Regions from separate parts of the Streptomyces sp. NPDC056161 genome, predicted to be linked through region 1. Evidence: riboswitches for the same ligand, from Rfam matches in the RefSeq annotation. Region 1 holds a riboswitch; the other holds the start of a gene.
What was found. A riboswitch is a leader RNA that binds a small molecule or an ion and turns the genes downstream of it on or off. The one in region 1 is predicted to bind thiamine pyrophosphate.
Positions count from the first base shown of each region.

Region 2: another riboswitch for thiamine pyrophosphate. It lies ahead of thiO (glycine oxidase ThiO); the one in region 1 lies ahead of thiC (phosphomethylpyrimidine synthase ThiC).

Region 1 is NZ_JBHJUV010000023.1:29,096-32,482, reverse strand. Features, by position in the region: gene thiC (phosphomethylpyrimidine synthase ThiC) at 74-1,912, opposite strand; TPP riboswitch at 1,905-2,082, opposite strand; gene ACFC09_RS22055 (YibE/F family protein) at 2,154-3,387, shown strand, end outside.
Region 2 is NZ_JBHJUV010000073.1:5,836-9,222, reverse strand. Features, by position in the region: gene ACFC09_RS40555 (NAD(P)/FAD-dependent oxidoreductase) at 1-907, opposite strand, end outside; TPP riboswitch at 1,250-1,361, shown strand; gene thiO (glycine oxidase ThiO) at 1,359-2,522, shown strand; gene thiS (sulfur carrier protein ThiS) at 2,519-2,719, shown strand; gene ACFC09_RS40540 (thiazole synthase) at 2,723-3,387, shown strand, end outside.

The DNA.
Region 1 (3,387 bases):
AGCGGCTCGTACAGCCAAGCGCCGAGCGCCGGCCCAGGCCCCCTCGGAGTCCTAGGCCGCCGCCTACCTGGGCCTACTCCGCCATCGGCAGGTAAACCCGATGCCCCGCCTCCGCGAACTCCTTCGACTTCTGGAGCATCCCCTCCGTGATCTCGTCCTGTGTGGCGCCCTCAACGGCAGCGGCACCGAAGCGAGATGTGATGGTTTTGCTAATCTTCATCGAGCAGAATTTCGGTCCGCACATGGAGCAGAAGTGGGCCGTCTTGGCGGGCTCGGCCGGGAGCGTCTCGTCGTGGAACTCCCGTGCCGTGTCCGGGTCCAGGGCGAGGTTGAACTGGTCCTCCCACCGGAACTCGAACCGGGCGTCGGACAACGCGTCGTCCCACTCCTGGGCGCCCGGGTGTCCCTTGGCGAGGTCGGCCGCGTGGGCAGCGATCTTGTAGGTGATGACGCCGGTCTTGACGTCGTCCCGGTTGGGCAGGCCCAGGTGCTCCTTGGGCGTGACGTAGCAGAGCATCGCCGTGCCCCACCAGGCGATCATCGCGGCCCCGATGCCGGAGGTGATGTGATCGTAGGCCGGAGCGACGTCCGTCGTCAGCGGGCCGAGCGTATAGAACGGAGCTTCATCGCAGATCTCCTGCTGCAGGTCGATGTTCTCCTTGATCTTGTGCATCGGGACATGTCCCGGGCCCTCGATCATCGTCTGTACATGGAAACGCTGGGCGATCCGGTTGAGTTCCCCGAGCGTGCGCAGTTCCGCGAACTGCGCCTCGTCGTTGGCGTCCGCGATCGAACCGGGGCGCAGGCCGTCGCCGAGCGAGTACGTGACGTCGTAGGCGGCGAGGATCTCGCACAGTTCCTCGAAGTTCTCGTACAGGAACGACTCCTTGTGGTGCGCAAGGCACCAGGCCGCCATGATCGAGCCGCCGCGCGAGACGATGCCGGTCTTGCGGTTCGCGGTCAGCGGCACGTACGGCAGCCGGACGCCCGCGTGGACCGTCATGTAGTCCACGCCCTGCTCGGCCTGCTCGATGACCGTGTCCTTGTAGATCTCCCAGGTCAGTTCCTCGGCCCTGCCGTCGACCTTCTCCAGCGCCTGGTAGAGCGGCACCGTGCCGATGGGGACGGGGGAGTTGCGCAGCACCCACTCGCGAGTGGTGTGGATGTTGCGGCCGGTGGACAGGTCCATGACCGTGTCGGCCCCCCAGCGGGTCGCCCAGGTCATCTTCTCGACCTCCTCCTCGATGGAGGAGGTCACCGCCGAGTTGCCGATGTTGGCGTTGACCTTCACCAGGAACCGTTTACCGATGATCATCGGCTCGATCTCCGGGTGGTTGACGTTGGCCGGCAGGACGGCCCGTCCCGCGGCGATCTCCTCGCGGACCACCTCGGGAGAAACGTTCTCCCTGATCGCCACGAACTCCATTTCCGGAGTGATCTCGCCACGTCGCGCATAGGCGAGTTGCGTGACCGCCGCGACGCCGTCACGGCTCCGGCGCGGCTGCCTGGGGCGGCCGGGGAAGACGGCGTCCAGGTTGCGCAGCCCGCCGCGCGGCGAGGTGTGCTTGATTCCGTCGTCCTCGGGGCGGACGGGACGGCCCGCGTACTCCTCCGTGTCCCCGCGAGCGATGATCCAGCTCTCCCGCAGCGGCGGCAGGCCCCTACGGACATCGGTCTCGACGAGCGGATCGGTGTACGGCCCCGAGGTGTCGTACAGCGTGACCGACTTCCCGTTGGTGAGGTGCACCTGACGGACAGGCACGTGCAGGTCGGAGCGTGAGCCCTCGACATACCCCTTGTGCCAGCCGATGGACTTCCCCGTCGTCGCGCCCTCGACGCCGTCGGATCCGTTGACGGCTCCGATCGTCGCGTGCTGCGTGGAGACAGGCGTGCGTTCGTCCTTGTTGGTCATGAGACCTACTCCCTACGCCGGCATTACCCGGTAACAGGTTCAGCGGTCGACGCAGCGGCTTCCGTTCATCGGTGTTCCATGTGAAACATCGATCGTTCCACGTGAAACATCGCGAATACGGAGGTCAGCGCCCTCTCAGCCCGGTGCTCCGAGCTCCCGCGTGTGCAAAGGTGCCTCCACGCTAGCGTCACTTCGGGCGCGGTGAACAGAGGGCCCCTGTCGTTCTTGCGATGATCGGTCGGTGACCACGATGCAGCAGTCCCCGTCCCCCCCACCCGAGCCGCAGCGCAGACGCGGCTCCGAGCAGGGCGGCGGACACGGCCACGCGGGCCACGGTCCCGGTGCCGGACACAACCGTGGTCCGGGCCATGAACACGGTCCGGGAGTCGGTCAGGGTTCCGGCCAGAGCCCCGGTGAGGGCCACGGACACGGCCATGCACACGGACACGGCCACAGTCACAGCCACGGGCCCGCGGCGCCCGTCTCCAAGCATCTGCGCAAGGTCATCGCGGCCGTCCTCATCCCGTTCACGGCGGCGGTCGTCGTCGGGCTCGTGGTGCTCTGGCCCGGCGGGGCCCCGCCGCACGAGCGCACCGGGGTCGGCTTCGACCGGCAGACGCAGCAGGCCACGGTCACCCAGGTCGTCGCGGTGAGCTGCAAGTCGGTGAACGCCTCGGGGGACACCCCGACCGGCGACACCTCCACCGCCGAGGGCAACTCGGCACAGCAGCAGGCCACCGGTACCTGCAAGAAGGCCACCGTCCGGGTCGACACCGGCAAGGACAAGGGCCGTACGTTCACGGAGATCGTGCAGCCGGACCAGCCACGGCAACTGCACCAGAACGAGAAGGTGGTCGTCGCCTACGAGCCGTCGGCACCGAAGGACCTTCAGTACTCGGTCACCGATGTGAACCGGAAGCTCCCGCTGGCACTGCTCGCCGGCATCTTCGCGCTCGCCGTCGTGGTGGTGGGCCGACTGCGGGGCGTGATGGCGCTCGTCGCCCTTGCCATCAGCTTCCTGGTGCTGACCCTCTTCATCCTGCCCGCCGTTCTACAGGGCTCGAATCCACTGGTCGTGGCCGTGATCGGTTCGAGTGCCATCATGCTGATCGCCCTGTACATCTGCCACGGCCTGTCGGCCCGGACCTCGGTGGCTGTCCTCGGCACGCTGGTCTCGCTGCTGCTGATCGGCGTCCTCGGCTCCGGGTTCATCGGCTGGGCGGCGCTGACGGGCAACACGGACGACAACACCGGCCTGATCCACGGTCTGTACCCGTCGATCGACATGAGCGGTCTGCTCCTGGCCGGCGTCATCATCGGCTCGCTGGGCGTCCTGGACGACGTGACGGTGACACAGACGTCCGCCGTCTGGGAACTGCACGAGGCCAATCCCTCGATGGGCTGGCGCGGGCTGTACCGCGCGGGCATCCGCATCGGCCGTGACCACATCGCGTCCGTCGTCAACACGCTCGTCC
Region 2 (3,387 bases), on a different contig from region 1:
TGTCCCAGTGGTGGACGAGCAGGCGCTCGCCGTACCGGGCGGAGGGGAAGGACGCGCAGTCGCCGACCGCGTAGACGTCCGGCGCGGAGGCGCGCAGATGGTCGTCGGCCACGACCTCGCGATGGGCGCCCAGCTCGATGCCGGAACCCGCCAGCCAGGCGGTGGCGGGGCGGGCGCCGATGCCGACCACGACGGCGCCCGCGGGCAGCCGCGAGCCGTCGTCGAGCACCACCGCACCGGGCTCGACGCGCGCCACGCGCGCGTGGGTGCGCAGTTCGGTGCCGCTGTCCGCGTACCAGGCCGCCATCGGCGCCGTGACCTCGGCCGGGAGCGCGCCCGCGAGCGGGCGGTCGGCGGCCTCGACGACCGTGACCGCGCAGCCCGCCTCGCGGGCCGCCGTGGCGAACTCGGCCCCGATCCAGCCCGCGCCGACGACCACGATGTCGTGCTGCCGGGCGAGCACCGGCCGCAGCGCCTGGGCGTCGTCGAGGGTGCGCAGCAGGTGCACGCCGGGGACGCCCTCCGCGCCGGGCAGCAGGATCGGTTCGGCGCCGGTGGCGAGGACCAGGACGTCGTACGGCACCGGACCGGCCGCGGTGTCCAGCTCGTGGTCGCCGGGGCGCACGCCGAGCGCCTCCCGGCCCAGTTCGAGGTCGATGCCGAGCGCGCCGAAATCGACGTCGAAGGCGGAGCCCTCGACCTTGCCGAGCAGCACGGCCTTGGACAGCGGTGGCCGGTCGTACGGCGCGTGGGGCTCCGCGCCGACCACGGTCACCATGCCCTTGAACCCCTGTTCCCGCAGGGCGACCGCGGTCTGCACCCCGGCCATGCCCGCGCCGGCGACGACCACGCGCCGCACCTGTGACGTGCTCCGTTGCTGCGTCTGCTGGCTCACGCTGATCACCATAGTCAACTGACGTTTTGTCAGGCAGGGGGCATGCTGGGTGACCTGCTGCACACGGGATCGTCCGGTGTCCGCCAGGGGCCCGTGCCGGCCGTTCTTCCGTGCGCGCCGCGCCGCCCACCGGAGCCCGCCGAGCCGCGTGCGGGGGCCGTGAGCGCGGTGCGGAGGCCGTGAGCGCGGTGCGGAGGCCGTGAGCGCGGTGCGGAGGCCGTGAGCGCGGTGCGGAGGCCGTGAGCGCGGTGCGACCGGAGCCCGCCGAGCGCGGTGCGGGCCGGGGCCGCGAGCGCGGTGCGGGCCGAGGCTTCCTTTTCGAGGCGGGCGGCGGCGGGCTAGGGTGGCCACCGTACAAGCACTCGCGGGAGCCCGGACGCACCGGGCTGAGAGGGAGGCTGGCGGCCTCCGACCGTACGAACCTGATCCGGGTCATGCCGGCGAAGGGAGGGGCTGGACGCCCATGTCGTCACGTACGTCAGATGTCCTCGTCATCGGGGGCGGAATCATCGGCCTGGTCACGGCCTGGCGGGCCGCGCAGCGCGGATTCGCCACGGCCGTCGTGGATCCCGAGCCGGGTGGCGGGGCCGCGCAGGTCGCGGCCGGCATGCTGGCCGCGGTCACCGAACTGCACCACGGCGAGCAGACGCTGCTCGGCCTGAACCTGGCCTCGGCGCGCCGCTATCCGGACTTCGCGGCCGAGCTGACCGAGCTGACCGGCCGCGACCTCGGCTACCGCCGGTGCGGCACGCTCGCCGTCGCACTGGACGCCGACGACCGCGCGCACCTGCGCGACCTGCACGAACTGCAACAGCGCTCCGGTCTTGAGTCCGAGTGGCTGTCCGGCCGGGACTGCCGTCGTCTGGAGCCGATGCTCGCGCCGGGGGTGCGGGGCGGGCTGCGGGTGGACGGCGACCACCAGATCGACCCGCGGCGGCTGGCGGCGGCACTGCTGGCAGCCTGCGAACGGGCGGGAGTGGTGTTCCATCGCGCCTGGGCCGAGCGCTGCGCGGTGCGCCGGGACCGGGCCGTCGGGGTGACCACCGGGGACGGCACCGAACTGGCTGCCGGTCAGCTGGTGCTCGCGGCCGGCAGCCTGAGCGGCCGGCTGGCGGGCCTGCCGGAGGCCGTGCTGCCGCCGGTGCGGCCGGTGAAGGGCCAGGTGCTGCGGCTGACCGTGCCGAAGCGGTACGCGCCGTTCCTGAGCCGGACCGTGCGGGCCGTGGTGCGCGGCAGCCAGGTCTACCTGGTGCCGCGGGAGAACGGTGAACTGGTCGTCGGGGCGACCGACGAGGAACTGGGCTGGGACACCACGGTGACCGCGGGCGGCGTGTACGAGCTGCTGCGGGACGCGCACGAGCTGGTGCCCGGGATCACCGAACTGCCGCTGACCGAGACCCGGGCCGGGCTGCGGCCCGGCTCCCCGGACAACGCGCCGCTGCTCGGCCCGACCGCGCTCGACGGGCTGCACGTGGCCACCGGGCACTACCGCAACGGTGTGCTGCTCACCCCGGTCACCGGGGATGTCATGGCGCACCTCCTGGCCACCGGGACGCTCCCGGAGGAGGCCCGTCCGTTCACCCCCGCGCGCTTCGGCGCCGCCGCCCTCACGGAGCAGCCCGCATGATCATCTCCGTCAACGGGGAGCACCGGGAGATCGCGCCCGGCACGGCCCTCGACGCCCTCGTGCAGACCCTCACCACGGCGGCCGGCGGAGTGGCCGCCGCGCTCAACGAAACCGTCGTCCCGCGCGCGCAGTGGCCCGCCACCGCCCTGAGCGAGGGGGACCGCGTCGAAGTCCTCACCGCCGTCCAAGGAGGCTGAGCCATGGCCGACGATCCCTTCGTCCTCGGCGGTACGTCCTTCACGTCCCGGTTGATCATGGGTACGGGCGGTGCGCCCAGCCTCGACGTGCTGGAGCGGGCGCTGGTCGCCTCCGGAACGGAGCTGACCACCGTGGCGATGCGCCGGGTCGACCCCGATGTGCACGGGTCCGTGCTCTCGGTCCTGGAACGGCTCGGCATCCGGGTGCTGCCCAACACGGCGGGCTGCTTCACCGCGGGCGAGGCGGTGCTGACCGCGCGGCTGGCCCGGGAGGCGCTCGGGTCCGATCTGATCAAACTTGAGGTGATCGCCGACGAGCGGACACTGCTGCCGGACCCGATCGAGCTGCTGGACGCGGCGGAGACCCTGGTGGACGACGGTTTCACGGTGCTGCCGTACACGAACGACGATCCCGTGCTGGCGCGGAAGCTGGAGGACGTGGGGTGCGCGGCGGTGATGCCGCTCGGCTCGCCGATCGGTTCCGGGCTCGGGATCCGCAATCCGCACAACTTCCAGCTGATCGTGGAGCACGCGCGCGTACCGGTGATCCTGGACGCGGGAGCCGGTACGGCGTCGGACGTGGCGCTTGCGATGGAGCTGGGGTGCGCGGGGGTCATGCTGGCCTCGGCCGTCACCCGGTCGCAGCAACCGGAGCGGATGGCGGAGGC